Regions from separate parts of the Rhizobium hidalgonense genome, predicted to be linked through region 2. Evidence: riboswitches for the same ligand, from Rfam matches in the RefSeq annotation. Region 2 holds a riboswitch; each other region holds the start of a gene.
The links. A riboswitch is a leader RNA that binds a small molecule or an ion and turns the genes downstream of it on or off. The one in region 2 is predicted to bind cobalamin.

Region 1 (6,547 bases), 1.5 Mb from region 2:
TTCCGAAATCTTGCCGTTGGAAGCAGCCTTCTTTTCCTGAAGGAACTTCGACAGCGCATTGCCGAGAACGCCGTCGATCATCGAATGGTCGGAGCCATCGACTTCGGCGCGCCACTTCTTGTCGAGGGTGTCGATATCGGCCTGGCTGAGATTGGCGTTTGCGGCGTTCTGCGCCTTAATGGCCTCGATGATAGCAGGGTCGTTCAGCCAGGGTTTTACGTCGCTCGTCACGTAGTCGGAGATCGGGGCAAGCTTGGCATCCTGCGCCATGGATACGCCCATAGGCACGGCGACTGCGGTGCAGGCCAAAAGAAATGCGGTCACAACTTTCTTCATAACTGTTCCCTTCCCGATTTTGGGGTGTTGAGGATTAAAGCTTAGCGAACGAGGTCGGCGTCAGAACTCTTCCCAGGCGCCGGGAGCGGCGGCGACGGCGGCGTTACCCGCATGGCGCTGCGAAAAGTTCCTCTGTTCCGGACGGGGTTGACGAATGCTCGGTTGAGCGGATCTGGGCTGGCTGGCGGCAGAGACGGCAACGGTGAACCTGCCGGCCGAGTCCTGCAGAAGGCGTCCCTGCGTGCGCAGTTCCTGGCAGGCCGCGTTAGTCTCTTCGACCATGGCTGCGTTCTGCTGTGTGGCCTGATCCATCTGATTGATCGCACCGTTGATTTCCTGCAGACCCGTCGCCTGTTCGCGATAGGAGTGGACAATCGACGCGATGCTGTCGCTGATGCGGTTGATCTGCTCCTCGATCTTCAAGAGGGCATCGCCGGTCTCGTTCACCAGCCCGACGCCGGCTGCCACTTCCTGGCCGGAGACGTTGATCAGGTTCTTGATTTCCTTTGCCGCATTGGCGGAGCGCTGGGCGAGTTCCCGCACTTCCTGTGCGACGACGGCAAAACCCTTGCCGGCTTCGCCGGCACGGGCGGCCTCGACACCGGCATTCAGTGCCAGCAGGTTCGTCTGGAAAGCGATTTCGTCGATGACGCCGATAATGCGGCCGATCTGGCTCGATGAGGTCTGGATCCTATCCATCGCTCCGATCGCATCGCGTACCACCGTTGCCGAGACATGGGCGCTGCGCTTGGTTTCCTCGACCAGCTTGCCGGTATCTTCGGCCCGCTGCGACGAGGTTCTGACCGTCGTCGTTACCTCATCAAGGGCCGCGGCGGTCTGTTCCAGGGCGGCGGCCTGTTGCTCAGTCCGCCTGGCGAGCTGATCGGCGGAGGATGCCAGCTCGCTCGAGCCGCCTTCAACCGCGACGGAGGCAGTCTTGATTTCCGTCAGCGCGGCTGCGACCGCATGAACCATATTATTGAAATCCTGCCGCAATTTATCGAATTCTGGGCCGAGATCGGCGAGCTGTATCGAGAAATCGCCGGCGGCGAGTTTTTCCAATTCATTTGCTAGCGCTGTCATGACCAGCCGCTGAGCGTTGCTGGCCTCTTCCGTCAACAAGGTGTTGCGCGCCCGTTCGGCGTCGAACGAGGCGCTCTGTTCGGCCGCTGCTTGCTCTCTTTCGACCTTGGCAATCGCCTCATTGCGGAAAACTTCCAAGGCACGTGCGAGGAAGCCGATCTCGTCGCCATTTTCCCGGTAGGTGACGGGAGAGGCCAGATCGCCCTTCTGCAACGCGCTGATTCTTTCACTGAGAATTCTGAGGGGGCGGCCGACGAGGCTGCGCATGGCGAGAAGAAAGGCGACAACCGCCATGGCGGTAATCGCGAACTGCGTCAGCAGCGAAATCAGGACCTTCTGCTTGACTTCGGCAGCGATTTTTTCGATCGACCAGTTGGTGACGACGTAGCCGGTGGCCTTGCCAGACTTATCCAGCGGAAGCGGCGCGATGATCGTGACCACGCCGGCAGATATTCCGCTGTCATCGATCGTCGTTTTTTCGGGCTTGGTGCTGAGGCGTTTCGCCAGATCGGCCGGTGCGGGCAGACCGTCAATGCCGTCGCGCGTCCACGTGTCGACGGCGGCAGGTTCCGCGTTGAAGGCAGCAAACTGCACCAGGTCGAGCGAGGGATCGTCGCGGTAGAGCGAATAGGCCTCGCGAACGGCGTTCGCCTTGCCCCATTTTACGCCGCCGGCAGCCAGGGACGCAAACTGCTCCGCATCCTTGGACCAGTTCGCCTTGGCGCCATCGATCAACGCCCTGGTTTCGTACATCCAGGTGTAGGTTGCAAAAGCGGAGATGCCGCAAAGGTTGACGGCCACGATAATCGCCGCCAGCTTGGCTGTCAGAGGCATCGTTTTCAAAAGTTGGAACATGCCGCGGGGGCCTCGAAACGCAGCTCAGTCGGATATGTTCTCGACCAGCCTATCAACACGGGCATCCACGCCGGCAGTCGCAGCATGAGCACTCATGCCCATGTCCCCCTTGCGACCCAAAACGCGCAGACGCAGTGTGTCTTTGATGTGTGAATAAATCATAAAGTAGAATGGGATACCGGCGCGGACCGGCGTTTCGGCCGGCCTTGATCGCCGAGAGCTGCTTTTCTTGCGAAATTAGGGGCTGTTTTCCGCCATGGCCCCGTCGGGCTCGATCCCGCGATGCTTGCGGCGGCGCGTCGTCAGCTCCGCGCCGGCATCGCGCGGCAGGCGCAGGAAGGTGATGCAGGCCAGCGCCGAAATGGCAGAGACGCTGAAAAAGGCGATGTGGAAATCCGAAACCAGCAGCCTGCCGCCGTGGAGACTGCTCGAAATTTCCAGGATGCTGCCGGCAATCGCCACACCCATCGCCATGGAGATACGCTGGGCAACAGCGTTGATCGCGGTCGCCTGGCTGCTGTCGGCATCGTCGACATCGCCGAAGGCCATGGCGTTGACGCCGGAAAAGGCCATGGAGCGGAACAGGCCGCCGATCAGCAGGCAGGCCATGATCAGCGGCAGCGGCGTTGCAACGGTGAAGAGCCCGTTGATGCCGAGGAAGATTGCCGCCAGCAAGGTGGTGATCGATATGACGGTTCGGAAGCCGAAGGCATTGAAGGTGCGCGAAGCGGCGAATTTCGACCCCATCGAGCCGAGCGCGCTGACGAAGGTGACCGAGCCCGATTGCAACGGCGTCAGGCCGAAACCGAGCTGCAGCATCAGCGGCATCAGAAAGGGCAGAGCGCCGAGGCCCATGCGGAAATTGGAGGCGCCGAGGATAGCCGCCCGGAACAGCGGGTAGCGGAACATTTTCGGATCGAGAAGCGGATGGGGCGCGCGGCGGGCATGCAGAAGGTAGATAGACCCGGCAAGGATGCCGATCGCCACGGTGATATAACCGTAGATGATGGGCACGGCCGGCAGGCTGATGACCGACAGGCCGAAGACGAAGCCGGAAAAGCCGATGCCGCAAAGGAAGAAGCCGGGAAAATCCATCGGCCGCGGACTGCGCGGCTCGACCGCCGGCAGGAAACGCGTGACGAGGATAATGCCGGCGACGCCGATCGGGACGTTAATCCAGAAGATCCAGTGCCAGGTGAGATAGGTGGTCAGAAAACCGCCGATCGGCGGCCCCATGATCGGGCCGATCAGGGCGGGAATGGTAAGCCAGGCCATGGCATCAACGAGTTCGTGGCGCGGCGTTCCCCGAACCAGCAGCAGGCGGCTGACCGGCGTCATCATCGAGCCGCCGGCGCCCTGGATCAGCCGCGAGACGACGAAAGCGGCGATCGAATTGGAAAAGGCGCAGGCGACCGAGCCGATCATGAAGACTGAGATTGCCAGGCGGAAGATGTTGCGCGCGCCGAAACGATCGGACATCCAGCCGCTGATCGGGATGAAGATCGCCAGCGCCACGAGATAGCTGGTGACGGCAAGCTTCAGCGCGATCGGCGAGGTGCCGATATCGGCGGCGATGGCCGGCAGGCTAGTGGCGATCACGGTCGAATCCATCTGTTCCATGAACAGGGCGACCGCAAGGATCATGGGCGTCAGGCGGGACACGGGCAACCGGGGTGCTGCGAGGGACTGCATCGTCCATACGCCGTCGGCGATGATAAGGCCATAGAAACGATCGATGAAGGGGTTTGGCGAGCTGCTTCAAACCGACGCGGGGCGGGGTGAGCTCATTATTGCGCTTCGCTTTCGACTGCGCCATCGGAGCGGCCTTGCCGCAGCACCCGTTTCCTGAAATAGATGCGCCGTCAGGTGCCCGCCGTCAAAGCGGGAGAATCGGGAATCCGGTGCAAGGCCGGAACGTGCCCAACGCTGTAAGGCCGACGCTTGCCGCAACATTACGCCACTGGCTCTTGCCGGGAAGGCTGCGGCAGACGGATGACGCCAAGTCAGAAGACCGGCCTGGCAAGATAGACCCAACCCGCGCGGACGGCGGGCGGTTGCGTTGTTGGGGATTTGACGATGCGACCCTTTGATGAGGATGCCCTGTCAGTGGCGTCCGGTTTTTCCTTGGCTGAACGCCAAGCCGTTTATCACGCGATCATGACGCGGCGCGACGTGCGCAGCCAGTTCCTGCCCGACCCGTTGCCCGACGATGTCGTGGCGCGGCTGCTGACGGCCGCCCATCATGCGCCCTCCGTCGGCTTCATGCAGCCGTGGAATTTCATTCTGGTGAAAAGTCCAACTGTGCGAGCGCGCATCCGGGACGCTTTTGCCAAGGCCAACGAGGAGGCGGCATTAATGTTCGAGGGCGAGCGGCGGCAGGCCTATCGCTCGCTCAAGCTCGAAGGCATCGTCGAGGCGCCGCTCGGCATATGCGTGACCTGCGATCCCACCCGCAGCGGCAGCGTGGTGCTGGGGCGCACTCATAATCCGAGGATGGACAGCTATTCCACAGTCTGCGCGATCCAGAATCTCTGGCTAGCGGCCCGCACTGAGGGGATCGGCATCGGCTGGGTTAGCATCTTTCGGGAAGGCGACCTGAAGAGCATTCTCGGCATACCCGAGCATATCGAGGTGGTCGCCTGGCTCTGCGCCGGTTTTGTCGATCGGCTCTATGACCAGCCGGAACTCTCCGTCAAAGGCTGGCGGCAGCGGCTGCCGCTCGAGGAGCTGGTGTTTCATGATGGCTGGGGGCGCAGCGAGCGCTGAACGGCGTCGCTTCGAACGCGGCTCGGCCAATCACTGCTGTTGCGGCTGCGGTCCCGGCGTTGCCGGATTGGCGAGGTCGATCGAGCCCTGATCGCCGGCGAGGAACTGCGGGCCGACCTGGCGGACCTTGCTCTTCGTGGGGTCGTAGGGACGTTCCGGAACCGATGGCTGCGGCGCGGCGGCCGCAGCGGCATCCTTCGCCGGCGGATTGGTGTGGATGGTGGTGATCGAGCCCTGCTGCGGCGGTTGGCTCACCGCCTGCTTGCCGCGCATCTCGTCGTAATAGGCGGTGAGATTGCAGGCGCAGGAGGTCTTTTCGCCAGGTGTGCGGTTCTTGTAGGCAAAGGCGTTCTTCATGGCGCTGTAGGGCGTGCCGGTTGCAACCGAGATCATGTTCGAGGCCTCGGTACTCGTCACGTCGCGATAGAAGAGTTCCGTCTCGATGCCGGGGCACATCTTGGCGCAGGTCTCGGCGTCGCGGCCGAAATCGACCGAGGTGGCGTTCGAGCTGATCGGAAAGAAACCACCGTCGCAGCTGCGCACGCACATGGTGCTGACAGGCGACATCATGTCGGCCCGCGGCAGGCCGTAACGCGGGTCGACCTCTCCACCGCCGCCGAGCGGGATGAAGGTATCGGAGCGCATTGCCTGTTCCTCGACGCTCGGAGCGGGGTCGTTGGCGCGACGCTCGTCGGGCGCATAGAAGTTTTCGCTGTTGCAGCCGTTGCGGTCGAGCGCGGCAATCAACTCGCGGCGGGCGCCGTCATCACCGCCGCCCTGGGCGCGCAGCTCGGCGCGGCGGTCCTGGAGATAACGGATATTGTCGATCATCCGGGCTTCGGCCTGCGAGAGCTCGTCGCAATAATCGGCACTTTCGCCGCCGATCACCACCATGCTGCCGGAGGTGCAGCCGTAGCTGCGCAGGTCGTTGCGAACCTTGCGCAGTTCAAGGTTCTGCTCGGCCATGGCGCTGGCATATTGGCGGGCTTCCGGGCCGTTGCCGTTGCCGATCGATCGCGGCAGGTCGGCGAGGCGGCCGCGCAGATCCTCGCAGATGACGCTGGTCTGCGCGGCGGCGGGCGCCGCGATGGCAAGAAGAAGCGCAAGAGACAGGTTTCGGCGTTTCACGGCTCGTTCCGGATGAGAAAGTGTCGATGGTCACTGGCGACTTCAACCGGCCGCGCGTTTTCCCTTAACGTGTTTCTCTTAATAAGCTCAGATGAAATCCTAGCGTATTTTCGCGACCTTATCCAGTAATCGCCCGAGACCCGGTGAAAATGACAGGCATTCCCGACGAGATCCGATCCTCCGCACCGGCATCAGGCGCACCGGGCTCCCAACACGGCCTTCACGTCTTCGCGGACGGTTGTTACGAGCCCGGTTCCGGGCATGGAGGATGGTCGTTTATCGCTTATCGCGATGCGGTGGAAATTGCCGCCGATTACGGTGGCGTTGAAGATTCCAGCAATAATGCGATGGAATTGACCGCCGTTCTCAAGGCAGCCAT
Region 2 (6,547 bases):
TAGGCGAATGTGTCGATCTTCGCCTCCGCAAGACCGTCCTTCCAGAGGATGCGGGCGCCGACCCATTGCGGATGGTTCGTGCGGAAATGCAACGTCGCCCGCGCCACCGGCACCCCCGCCGAAAGCAGCTTCCCGCACATTTCCACCAGGATATTGTCGATGAAACGTTCGCTGCGCGTCTCGTTCACTAGCCAGTCGAGAACCCGCCTTCTGCGGATCGGCCAGACACCCTCCTCCGCCTCGACGGCACTCCCGGCCTTGTTTGGAAAAGACGACATCAAAAACTCCCGTTACGCCAGATCACCCGGCAAGGACCGAACTCGATTTCCGCTGTATGTGGTCGACGGGCAAGCAAATGATAAGGGGAAACTGCGGTCAAACCTCAAAAATCCCAATCCTCGTCTTCGGTCGCCACCGCCTTGCCGATAACATAGGAGGAACCGGAGCCGGAGAAGAAGTCATGGTTTTCGTCGGCATTCGGCGACAGCGCAGACAGGATCGCCGGGTTGACCTTGCAGGCCTCGCCCGGGAAAAGCGCCTCGTAACCGAGGTTCATCACCGCCTTGTTGGCATTGTAATGCAGGAATTTCTTGACGTCTTCGGTCAGCCCGACGCCGTCATAGAGCGCCTCGGTATATCGAGCCTCGTTGTCGTAGAGTTCGAGCAGCAGGTCGAAGGCGAAATCCTTGATCTCCTGCCTTCTCTCTTCCCCGAGCAGCTCCAGTCCGCGCTGGAACTTGTAGCCGATATAATAGCCGTGCACCGCCTCGTCGCGGATGATCAGCCGGATCATGTCGGCCGTATTAGTCAGCTTGGCGCGGCTCGACCAGTACATCGGCAGGTAGAAGCCGGAATAGAACAGGAAGCTTTCGAGGAAGACGCTGGCAACCTTCTTCTTCAGGGGATCACCAGAGCGATACTGCTCCATGATCAGCGCCGATTTGCGCTGCAGGAATTCGTTTTCCTCCGACCAGCGGTAGGCATCGTCGACATCAACAGTCGAGCACAGCGTCGAGAAGATCGAGGAATAGGAGCGTGCATGTACCGCCTCCATGAAGGAGACATTCGAAAGCACCGCCTCCTCATGCGGCGTTACCGCATCCTCCATCAGCCTGATGGACCCGACACCGTTCTGGATCGTGTCCAGCAGCGTCAGCCCGGTGAAGACGCGGATGGTCAGCTGCTGCTCGGCCGGTGTCAGCGTCGCCCAGGAAGGAATGTCGTTCGACAGCGGCACCTTTTCGGGCAGCCAGAAATTGCCGGTGAGGCGGTTCCAGACTTCGAGATCCTTATCGTCCTCGATGCGGTTCCAGTTGATGGCGCGCACGCGCGAGGCCGGTTTCAATTGCATGTTCATTGTGGTCCCTCTCAAGGAATTTGTCCGGATTTGCCCCTCATCCGCCTGCCGGCACCGACCGGGGTTGAACCACTGGTCTCGACCCGTCCTTCGGACCCCCGCCTGCGGGGCGAAGGGAATATGCCGCACCGGCTTCGTCACCCCTCAACGCTGCGTTTGGCACGTCCCCTCTCCCCGTTTTTACGGGGAGAGGGTTAGGGTGAGGGCAAATGCTCCGGAGCGAAGTCAACTCAAAGCGTGCAAGACACACACCCCTGCACTTCCGTACCCGAAAGTGCCATCTGGCGAAGTCGGATGTAGTAGATCGTCTTGATGCCCTTCCTCCAGGCGTAAATCTGCGCCTTGTTGATATCCCTCGTCGTTGCCGTGTCGCGGAAGAACAGGGTCAGCGACAGGCCCTGGTCGACATGCTGGGTCGCCGCCGCATAGGTATCGATGATCTTCTCCGGCCCGATCTCGTAGGCGTCCTGATAATAATCGAGATTGTCGTTGGTCATGAACGGCGCCGGATAATAGACGCGGCCGATCTTGCCTTCCTTGCGGATCTCGATCTTCGAGACGATCGGATGGATCGAGGAGGTCGAGTGGTTGATGTAGGAGATCGATCCGGTCGGCGGCACCGCCTGCAGGTTTTGGTTATAGAGGCCGGAGGCCATCACCGCCGTCTTCAACGCCGCCCAATCGTCCTGCGTCGGAATAGGGATGCCCGATTTGTCGAACAGCGCCTGCACCTTTTCGGTCGCCGGCTTCCATTTCTGCTCGATATATTTGTCGAAATATCCGCCGGAGGCATATTTCGAGTTCTCGAAGCCCTTGAAGCTGCTGCCGCGTTCGACCGCCAAAAGATTCGAGGCGCGAATCGCGTGATAGGTCACCGTATAGAAATAGATATTGGTGAAATCGACGCCTTCCTCGGAGCCGTAGAAGACCCGTTCGCGGGCGAGATAGCCGTGCAGGTTCATCTGGCCAAGGCCGATCGCATGGCTCTCGTCATTGCCCTTCTCGATCGAGGGAACCGAAGCGATGTGGCTCATGTCGGAGACGGCCGTCAGCGCCCGGATCGAGGTTTCGATCGTCCTGCCGAAATCGGCGGAATCCATGGCTGCGGCAATGTTCAGCGAACCGAGATTGCAGGAAATATCCTTGCCGAGATGTTTGTAGGAGAGGTCGTCATCGTATTCGCTCGCCTCGCTGACCTGCAGGATCTCCGAGCAGAGATTGCTCATCGAAATGCGCCCGGCGATCGGGTTCGCCCGGTTCACCGTGTCCTCGAACATGATGTAGGGATAACCGCTTTCGAACTGGATTTCGGCGAGCAGCTGGAAAAATTCGCGCGCCTTGATCTTCTTCTTGGAGATGCGGGCGTCCGCCACCATCTCGCGATACTTTTCCGTCACCGAAATCTCGGTAAAGGGCACGCCATAGACGCGCTCCACATCATAGGGCGAGAACAGGTACATGTCCTCGTTATTCCTAGCGAGTTCGAAGCTGATGTCGGGCACGACGACGCCGAGCGATAGCGTCTTGATGCGGATTTTCTCGTCGGCATTCTCACGCTTGGTATCGAGGAAACGCATGATGTCGGGGTGGTGGGCATTGAGATAGACCGCGCCCGCGCCCTGGCGCGCGCCAAGCTGGTTGGCATAGGAGAACGAGTCTTCGAGCAGCTTCATGACCGGGATGACGCCCGACGACTGGTTCTCGATCTGCTTGATCGGCGCGCCCGCCTCGCGGATATTGGTCAGCGACAGCGCCACCCCGCCGCCGCGCTTCGACAGTTGCAGCGCCGAATTGATCGACCTGCCGATCGATTCCATATTGTCCTCGACGCGCAGCAGGAAGCAGGAGACCAGTTCGCCGCGCTGTTTCTTGCCGGCATTGAGAAAGGTCGGCGTTGCCGGCTGGAAACGGCCGGAAATGATTTCGTCGACCATGTCGCGGGCAAGGGCCTCGTCGCCCCGCGCCAAAGCCAGTGCCACCATGCAGATGCGGTCCTCGTAGCGCTCGAGATAGCGTTTTCCGTCGAAGGTCTTCAGCGTATAGCTGGTGTAATACTTAAAGGCGCCGAGGAAGGTCGGGAAACGGAATTTCCTCGCATAGGCCTGGTCGAACAGATCGCGGACGAAATTGAAGGAATATTGGTCGAGAACCTCCTGCTCGTAATAGCCTTCGGTCACCAGGTAATCGAGCTTTTCCCGCAGATTATGAAAGAACACCGTGTTCTGGTTCACATGCTGCAGGAAATATTGCTTGGCCGCCATGCGGTCCTTGTCGAGCTGGATCTTCGCTTCGTCGTCATAGAGGTTCAGCATCGCGTTCAGCGCGTGATAGTCGAGGGTTTCCACCGCTTTCAAAGGGCGTTCGCCAGCAGCAAAACTGTCATGCGGTTTTGCGCCCGCATCCCGCGTTAAAGTTGTTCCCGTGTCCAAAATCGTTCCATCCCGTCTTTGACGTTGACGACATCCTCCTCGGTGCCCATGAGCTCGAACCTATAGAGGCAAGGCACCTGACATTTTCGCGAGATTACGTCGCCGGCGAGCCCGTATGTCTCGCCGAAATTGCTGTTGCCCGCGGCGATCACGCCGCGGATGTGTCCTCGGTTCTCCGCATCGTTAAGGAAGCGGATCACCTGCTTGGGAACGGCCCCCTTTACGATCCCTGCGGCGACGTTGCCGCTATAGGTCGGCACGACAAGCACAAAGGGTTCGCGGATATGGAACGGCCCTGCGCCGCCTGTCGGAATGCGCGCCGCGCGCAGTCCGAGCTTGGCGACGAAGCGATGGGTATTCTCGGATCGGCTGGAATAATAAACGATCAGCCCCATCGCTTGCTCCGATCAGGAGAGCGCGCTGATCATGTCAGGACGGAACCCCGCCCAATGCCGCTCGCCGGCGATGACGACGGGGGCCTGCATGTAGCCGAGGCTGCGGACGCGATCGAGCGCTTCGGCATCCTGCGAGATATCCACGATGTCATAATCGACGCCCATGCGGTCGAGAGCGCGGTAGGTGGCAGTGCACTGGACGCACGCAGGCTTGCTGTAGACGGTAATGGTCATGATATTCCTCGTGACGACGCGATTGGGCGCAGGACATCGATCGGAAATCTGTCGATATCCGTCGAAAATTCTTCGATGATCTGAGCTATGCGGCCGTTTAGCCGCTGAGCATACTCCGCCCTCTACCTCTAGCGGGTGGCGGCCTGAACTGAGATGCTGACATGACTTCACCCCGAAGTAGCTCAATACGAAGGTTTCGGGGCGGTGGTTCGGGCCTGCGAAACGCGACGCGGAGATTCCCCGCAGCCATGCAACGCGACCTTCCGGACACCCCGCCCGTGGACGTTTTGCTCGAGGCAGGTCTCCTGGCTCACGGGTCAAAGCAGTCTGCCCCAGCCTTCCCGGAGCATCATGCTCCAGTGACCTGAAATCGGACAGTTGCTCGCCGCTTACAGTTGCGGGGGCAGCTCCGGCATTGCCGCACCATGATGGCGAAGCGCACCGAATTCCCGTCTTAGCCATCAATCCCTACGAATCGACGGAACCTCGAACACTATATATGGTACTCGAATCGCTGATGACGTCAACAAGTTGTTGTGGCAGCGCAGCAATGGCGGGGACGAATCGCCGTGCCTGTGTATGATGTGGATAACGAAGCGTTAACGGAAAAGCGCTGTGGAGAACTCCTTTATAAAAGGGAGCCGGCAAAAGCCGGCTCCTCGAGATTGTTCGGAGATTTAAGCGCCCTTCACCGGCCCGTGGTCCGCAACACATGAGCGGCGGCGACCATGTTGACGAGTGCCGGACGCACCTCTTCCCACTTGCGGGTCTTCAGGCCGCAATCCGGATTGACCCACAACTGCCCGTCCGAGAGTCGCCCGCGGGCAAGCTGCATGAGCTCGGTCATCTCGGCGACCTCGGGAACGCGCGGCGAATGGATATCGTAGACGCCGGGGCCGATTTCGTTCGGATATTTGTAGCTTCGGAAGGCTTCCAGTAGCTCCATCTTCGAACGGGAAGTCTCGATGGAGATGACGTCGGCATCCATCGCGGCGATGGCGCCGATGATCTGGTTGAACTCCGAATAGCACATGTGGGTGTGGATCTGTGTCTCGTCGGCAACGCCGGTCGAGCACAGGTGGAAACTTTCCACCGCCCAGTCGAGATAGGCCTTCCAGTCCGCCTGACGCAGCGGCAGGCCTTCACGAAGTGCCGCCTCATCGATCTGGATCATCGCCGCACCCGCCTTTTCGAGATCGGTCACCTCGTCGCGAATCGCCAGCGCGATCTGCCGGCTGACATCTGCACGCGCAAGATCGTCGCGGACGAAGGACCAGTTGAGGATCGTCACCGGCCCCGTCAGCATGCCCTTCACCGGCTTTTCCGTCAGCGATTGCGCATAACGCCACCATTCCAGCGTCATCGGCTTCGGGCGCGAGACGTCGCCGAAGATGATCGGCGGACGGACATAGCGTGAACCGTAACTCTGCACCCAGGCATGGGCGGTGAAGGCGAAGCCTGAAAGCTGCTCGCCGAAATACTGCACCATGTCGTTACGCTCGAACTCGCCGTGAACGAGCACGTCGAGTCCGATCTCCTCCTGCCAGCGGATCGCCGATTCCGTCTCCTTTCTGAGGAAGGCCTCGTAATCGGAGCCGCTGATCGCACCCTTGACATAGGCCGCGCGCGACTTGCGCACTTCCGGCGTCTGCGGAAAGGAACCGATCGTCGTCGTAGGGAAGAGCGGCAGTCGCAACCGGTCGTCCTGAAGCGCTTTGCGCGCGAGGAATGCGCGACCTCGGCGTTTCATCCTCCCGTCGATGCCTGCCAATCGCACCGCAACTCCGGCGTCATGAACCCTTGAGGAAGAGGCGCGGGCAGCGACGGCGCGCAAAGACGCTTCAAGCGCACCGATAACGCCGCTCCGGTCCGCAGCACCGCTGCCGAGCACGGCAAGCTCGTCCAGCTTCTGCGTCGCAAAGGCGAGCCATGTTTTCAGCTCGCCGTCGAGCCCTGCTTCCAGATCGAGATCGATCGGCACGTGAAGGAGGGAGCAGGACGGCGCGATTTGAAGTCGATGTTCCCCTAACCTGGAAACCAGCGGCGCGATCCTGTTCAGGATGGCGTTTAGATCGGCCCGCCAGATGTTGCGTCCGTCGATGACGCCGAGCGACAGCACGAGACTATCAGGA
Region 3 (6,547 bases), 1.4 Mb from region 2:
CCCCTCTGTCCTGCCGGACATCTCCCCCACAAGGGGGGAGATCGGGGATGAGAGGCCTCGTGCCGCCTCTTCCGGCGAAAGTGCGGCATTCTCAAACGTTTCTTTTGTTGGAAGCCCAAGCGACTTGCCGATCTCCCCCCTTGTGGGGGAGATGTCCGGCAGGACAGAGGGGGGTACCACAACCTCCATCGATAAGGAGGGCACCTCCAGAGCCACCCGCCGCCACTCCTCGACCCCGATCAGCCCCCGCCCCGGCCACCAGATGCCGGCCTTCATCAAGGGTGCGGCCGGTGCCGGCTTCTCCGCCCCCGACAGCATCGCCCCGGCATAATCGAGAAAGGCCCGCGCATTGGCATCGCCGCCTTCGATCAGATAGGCCCAGAGCGCGTTCAGATCGTCGAGATCGACATTCGAAAAAGGCACAAGCCCCGCATCCGGCCTGGCATCGCCCGGCAGCACGGCAATCAACGCACCGCTGCGAGCCGCACAAGCATGCAGCGCCTCCAGTGCATAGTGGAAATAGCTGGCGCCGCCGAGCGCGCGCACGATGATCAGCTTGGCGTGCCGCACTGTCCGCTCGACATAGGTATCGACCGACATCGGGTGCTTGAGGCTCATCAGGCTCGCAAGCCTCAGCGAATGCCGCCCCTCGCCGCCGTGACGGGCGGCCGCGATCGCCGCAAGCTCGCTGTCGGCCGCCGACAGGAACAGGATATCGCCGGGCGTCTGCCCGAGGTCGATCGCCTCCTCGCCGTCGCTGATCGTTCCCTGTTGAGCCAGAAGCAGATGCATGGGCTTACGCCAGCGCCTCGATCGCCGCCCTTACCGCACCCTCATCCATTTCGTGCAGGCCGATGACAACGAGGCGCGTTGCGCGCGTTTCGCCCAGGCCCCAAGCCCGGTCGAAGTAATGGTCGATGCGGCTGCCGACCGCCTGCAGCTGCAGGCGCATCGGCTTGCCCGAGATATCGACGAAGCCCTTGAGGCGCAGCACGTCATGGGTTGAGATGATCGTCTTCAGCGCTTCGACGAAGCCGGCGGGATCGGCAACGGCGCCAAGCTCGACGACGAAGCTGTCGAATTCATCGTGATCGTGCGGCGCGCCGTCCTCATGCTCCAACTCGTGATGCGACTTGCGGTTGGCGATATCATCCTCCGTGCCGATGCCGAGGCCGAGCAGGATGCCGGCCGGAACCTCGCCGTTTTTCGCCTCGATAATCACCGGCTTGCGCACGGTGCGGGAGGCGACTTCGTCACGCACGCGGCCAAGGCCGGCGACGTCGATCAGGTCGGTCTTGTTGAGCACGATCAGATCGGCGCAAGTGAGCTGGTCCTCGAACAGTTCCTCGATCGGGCTTTCGTGATCGAGCGATGCATCCTCACTGCGCGCCGCATCAACGGCATCATGGTCGTCGGCGAAGCGGCCGGCGGCGACAGCCGCACTGTCGACCACCGTGATGACGCCGTCGACGGTCACCTGAGTGCGAATGTCGGGCCAGTTGAAGGCGGCGACCAAAGGCTGCGGCAAGGCAAGCCCCGAGGTTTCGATGACGATATGGTCGGGCCGCTGCTCTCGTTCCAGGAGCTTCGTCATCGTCGGAATGAAATCGTCGGCAACGGTGCAGCAGATGCAGCCATTGGTGAGCTCGATGATATCGTCCTCGGTGCAATTCTCAGCGCCGCAGCCTTTCAGCACCTCGCCATCGACACCGAGATCGCCGAATTCGTTGATAATCAGCGCAATCTTCTTGCCCCCGGCATTGGTGAGCAGGTTGCGGATCATCGTCGTCTTGCCGGCGCCGAGGAAGCCGGTGATGACGGTTGCTGGAATCTTCTGCTGGTTCATGGACTTAACCCTTCATTTTCATCGGCAGACCTGCCGCGATAAAATAGACTTCGGCGGCCTTCGCCGCGATCGATTGGTGCAGCCGGCCGGCATGATCGCGAAAATCCCGCGCCATGCGATTGTCGGGAACGATGCCGAGGCCGACCTCGTTGGAAACGAAAACGAGCCGCGCCCTGGCGCCAGGCAGGAAATCGGCAAGCGCCGTAAACTCCGCTGCCAAATCACGCTCCTCCATCATCAGATTGGTGACCCAGAGCGTCAGGCAGTCGATCAGCACGATGCGCCCCTCGCCGTCGATGGCGGCAAGCTTGCCGACAAGATCGAGCGGCTCCTCATGCGTCGTCCAGGAGGGACCGCGGTCGGCCCTGTGCTGATCAATGCGCGCCCGCATCTCGTCGTCCCAGGCGCGGCCGGTGGCGAGGTAGTGGCGACCGAGGCCGGTCGCGACGACGAGGGATTCGGCAAAACGGGATTTGCCCGAGCGTGCACCGCCGAGGATAAGGGTGGAGTTGGAGGGGGCGATCGTCATGCGCAGATGGCCTCGTGCGAGAATGCGACGCCCCGCCACACTCCCTCATTCCTTTGCTCGTCACAGGAATCCAGCCACGGCGCGTCCGCGCCGTGAATGACTCCATACAGACTCTCAAGAATTCTCCCGCGCCCAAGGACTTGGGCGCACTGGATTCCTGTGACGAGCACAGGAATGAGGGAGGATAGGAAAGTGCGTATCACACGCCCCTCACCGAGAGGGACGGAATGGCCACCCAATGGCGCCGCACCAGGCCGCGCCGAATTCAATCGTTCAGCCAAAACAACCTCCGTGCTGGCAGCGGGCCTCTTGCCCAGGGGTGGGCTTCTTGCCCGGCACGAATGGCAGGTCTCCTGGCTCGCGGGTATCGGCGGCGATCGGGGCGACCCGTTACGGTCGCCCCTGATCGTGCCAGCGGGTCTGCCTCGCCTTCCCGGCTGCATCGGCGAAGAGGTGGACGATTCGTAGAAATAGAGGCGTCCGACCCCGGTTGATCACCATGCATGTCCAGTGGCTTTTCCGGCATGTCGCCCGTCCCGTCCGCCTGCACCATTGCGAGGCCGCCGGCCGAAAGGGCTCGATGCCGGATGGAAGACCCTGACCGCTCTACAGTCGCGGGGTCGGCTGTGATGAAGGCCCCCGGTTTGGGTCCGCCCCGTCACATTCCCTTTTCATCCGGAAAGGCATTACACCGATCCGGAACCATCCGTTATATCTGGATGGTCAGGCGACCATCCGTTGAGGGATGGTTAGGCAAGCTCAAGGGTGAAGTCAACCGGCCTTGGCGGTGGGCCAATCGTTTGCGACGCGGCACGCTCGGCCAAACACGACTTACCCTACCAGAATTATCGTCATTTATCAGAGACTTACGTCATAAATATTTGACTCTCGCGCCGGCTTTTCGCCGCAATTGCAAGGCAAGCGGACGGCATCACCGCCCTTGACCGGGTCTCTCCCCGCCTAGTTGTCTAGCCATGTTTATGAAATTGGATCAGCGCCGCCTGCGCGCGCTGCGTGTTTTCTTTGATCCGGAGCGGTTGCGCGCGCTGACCCGTCGCAGCGAGGTCGGCCTGTCGCTCGCCGGCGCCGTCGTCGGCATCGCCTCGGGACTTGCCGTCACCGGTATGAGCTTCGTCTCCAATGAATTGCACCAGCTGGTCTTCGGCATATCGGACGACGAAAGGCTGAGCTCCTCATTGATCGAAGACAAGCTGCTGCTGCTCACCGCCCCCGTCGTCGGCGGCGTCCTGCTCGGTCTGCTGCTTTTCGTCCTGGCGAAACGGCGCAAGAAGCCAATGGTCGATCCGATCGAGGCGAATGCGCTGCATGGCGGCCGCCTGTCCTTGACCGACAGTATCATCGTCGCGGTGCAGAACCTGATTTCCAACGGTTTCGGCGCCTCGGTCGGCCTGGAGGCCGGTTATACCCAGCTTGCCGCCGGCCTCGCCTCGAAATTCGGCCTGAAGCTGCAGCTTCGCCGCTCCGACCTGCGCGTGCTCGTCGGCTGCGGTGCGGCCGGCGCCATCGCCGCCGCCTTCAACGCACCGCTGACCGGCGCTTTCTATGCCTTCGAGCTGATCATCGGCACCTATACGATCGTGTCGCTGACCCCCGTCGTCGTCTCAGCCCTCGTCTCGACCCTCATCGCGCGATTACTCACCGAGGGCGATTTCACCATCGATATCGGCAGCTTCGGCTCGGTCGTGCCGGCCGATTATATCCCGGCTCTACTGCTCGGCGTCTTTTGCGCCGGCGTCGGCATCCTGCTGATGCAGGGCGTCGCCTTCATCGAAGAACTGGCGCGCAAGAGCGCGATCGCCCCGCCCTTTCGCCCGGCGCTGGGCGGCATCGTTGTCGGGCTCTTGGCGATGATCTCGCCGCAGGTGCTTTCGGCCGGCCACGGGGCGCTACATCTCAACCTTTCCCGCGACGTGGCTGTCCCGGCGCTGATCGGCCTCTTTCTGTTGAAATCGCTGGCCTCGGCGATCTCGATCGGCTCGGGCTTCAGGGGCGGCCTGTTCTTCGCCTCACTGTTCATGGGCGCCCTGCTTGGTAAGCTTTTTGCTTATTGCGGTCCCTATTTCGCCGATGCGACGCTGACGCCCGTCATCTATGCCGTTGTCGGCATGAGTTCGCTTGCGGTCGCCGTCATCGGCGGGCCGCTGACGATGACCTTCCTGGCGCTCGAAATTACCGGCGATTTTCCGATCACGGCGCTGGTGCTCGCCGCCGTCATCACCTCCTCGCTCGTCGTGCGCTCGACCTTCGGCTACTCCTTCGCCACATGGCGCTTCCATCTGCGCGGCGAAAGCATCCGCAGCGCCCATGACGTCGGCTGGATCCGTAACCTGACGGTGGACAAGCTGATGCGCGCCGACGTCAAGAAGGCCAGGGCCGGTATCACGCTGGAAGAGTTCAAGCAGGCCTTTCCGATCGGCTCCACCCAGCGCGTTATCCTCGTCGAGGAGAGCGACAAATATCTGGGCCTCGTGCTGGTGCCGGAAATCTACGCCAACCCGACCGACGCGCAGGACGAGGGCAAGACGCTCGCCGATTTCATCCACTACCGCAACGATTTCCTGCAGCCACAGATGAACGCCAGGCAGGCGGCGGCGATCTTCGACAAGAGCGAAAGCGAAGCCCTTGCCGTCGTCAATAACCTGATCGAACGCAAGGTGATCGGCCAGCTCAGCGAAAGCCACACCCTGCGCCGCTACAGCGAAGAACTCGACCGTCGCCGCCGCGAAGTGTCAGGCGAGATCTGAGCCGTTACGACCTGCAGCGTCGCGCGTCTTTCAGACACACTATGATATTTCGAATCAGAGAGTAGCCACGGCAAGCTTGAACACATCGGCCCTCTTCGAAACGCCGCGCAATTCGAACGATCCCAGACGTTCGCAGGCAGTCCCGCAGGCGACGGCGAAGCTTTCCGACATCAGAAGGTGCTGGCCAAGTTCGCCGCAGAGTTTCTCCAGCCGCGAGGCCTCGTTAACCGCCCTGCCGATCACCGTGAAATCAAGCCGGCCGCGCGCGCCGACGTTTCCGTAGAAGACCTCGCCAAGATGCAGGACGACGTCGACGCCGATATCGGGACCGCCCTCACGCTTCCGCTGAAGGTTCAGAGCCTCGTTTGCCTCCAGAACATTCCGTGCGGCGGCAAGCGCGGCCGTGCAGGCCTTCCGGGGATCCTCGCCCTCCTCGCTGCCTGTCGGAAAGATCGCCAACACGCTGTCGCCCATGAACTTGAGGATTTCGCCGGAATTTTCCTCGACATGCCGGCCGATCAGCTCGAAATGTTCATCCAGAAACCTCGCGATCTCGCCCGGCTGATAGACTTCGGTCAATGCCGTGAAGTTTCTCAGATCCGCAAGCAGGACCGCAGCATTGATGGCAGCGCCCTTTCCTCTCTGGATATCACCTGCGAGGATGCGCGCGCTCGTCTTGGCGCCAGTATAGACCGCGAGGATGTCAGCGGCGGTTTTCGATGCCGCGATGCGGTAGCAAGCCAGCCCAAGCGCCGGAAAAAGCTGTGTGACAACAGCCAGTTGATCGTCGGAAAATCCGCCCGGCAGGTCGCTGGTCAACGACAGGCTGACGCCGCGCAGCGCAGCCTCCTTCGGGAACTCCAGCAGGTTGACCAGATGATCCGTGCCGCCGCCAAGCGCGAATTCAGCCAGCTGCGGATAGCTGTCGATCCCCTCTCCGTCGGCAAGAATCCAACGCCCAGACGCTTCGCCACGCCCCAGAAGATAGTATATTGGCGTCTTCTCGAACTTCAGCACTGCTGCTGTGCCATATTCGGCATTCTCGATCGTGGTCGCCCCGCCGCGCAGGAAATTGGCCGAGACGCCGCCATACATGGGATGAATGGACGGCATCGCGATGCTGCCTCGCCAAATGGGAAAACCATCGGCGATCAGCCGATCGCATAATCCGGTAATCAGCTCGCTAATATGCTCGCTGGTGATTCCCTGCTCTATCAGCCAGTGGATATGATCGTTAATTTTTAAAACCTCCGCATCGGGCCGAGAGCCGGAGAAGCCGTCTTACAATCGAGGCCAGGCACCGGGAACCGCGGGACAGGCGCTGAAACAGCCATGTCGCGCATGCCATCCATTAGCCTGCTTCGCGTCACGATACTACTCCCACGCGAATGAAGGATGCGGAATTCG

Region 1: it holds a riboswitch for cobalamin, as region 2 does, so the genes downstream of both, bluB (5,6-dimethylbenzimidazole synthase) here and nrdH (glutaredoxin-like protein NrdH) in region 2, are expected to answer to the same signal.
Region 3: it holds a riboswitch for cobalamin, as region 2 does, so the genes downstream of both, cobU (bifunctional adenosylcobinamide kinase/adenosylcobinamide-phosphate guanylyltransferase) here and nrdH (glutaredoxin-like protein NrdH) in region 2, are expected to answer to the same signal.

The regions. Positions count from the first base shown of each region.
Region 1 is NZ_CP054027.1:1,989,697-1,996,243, forward strand. It holds gene FFM81_RS09495 (cache domain-containing protein) at 1-336, opposite strand, end outside; gene FFM81_RS09500 (methyl-accepting chemotaxis protein) at 397-2,274, opposite strand; gene FFM81_RS09505 (MFS transporter) at 2,512-3,918, opposite strand; cobalamin riboswitch at 4,122-4,308, shown strand; gene bluB (5,6-dimethylbenzimidazole synthase) at 4,351-5,040, shown strand; gene FFM81_RS09515 (DUF2865 domain-containing protein) at 5,071-6,168, opposite strand; gene FFM81_RS09520 (ribonuclease H family protein) at 6,318-6,547, shown strand, end outside.
Region 2 is NZ_CP054027.1:493,598-500,144, reverse strand. It holds gene FFM81_RS02385 (adenylate/guanylate cyclase domain-containing protein) at 1-278, opposite strand, end outside; gene nrdF (class 1b ribonucleoside-diphosphate reductase subunit beta) at 383-1,357, opposite strand; gene nrdE (class 1b ribonucleoside-diphosphate reductase subunit alpha) at 1,588-3,789, opposite strand; gene nrdI (class Ib ribonucleoside-diphosphate reductase assembly flavoprotein NrdI) at 3,765-4,181, opposite strand; gene nrdH (glutaredoxin-like protein NrdH) at 4,194-4,415, opposite strand; cobalamin riboswitch at 4,694-4,919, opposite strand; gene metE (5-methyltetrahydropteroyltriglutamate--homocysteine S-methyltransferase) at 5,104-6,547, opposite strand, start outside.
Region 3 is NZ_CP054027.1:1,844,339-1,850,885, reverse strand. It holds gene cobN (cobaltochelatase subunit CobN) at 1-792, opposite strand, end outside; gene cobW (cobalamin biosynthesis protein CobW) at 797-1,846, opposite strand; gene cobU (bifunctional adenosylcobinamide kinase/adenosylcobinamide-phosphate guanylyltransferase) at 1,851-2,375, opposite strand; cobalamin riboswitch at 2,702-3,097, opposite strand; gene FFM81_RS08760 (chloride channel protein) at 3,350-5,140, shown strand; gene FFM81_RS08755 (adenylate/guanylate cyclase domain-containing protein) at 5,195-6,253, opposite strand.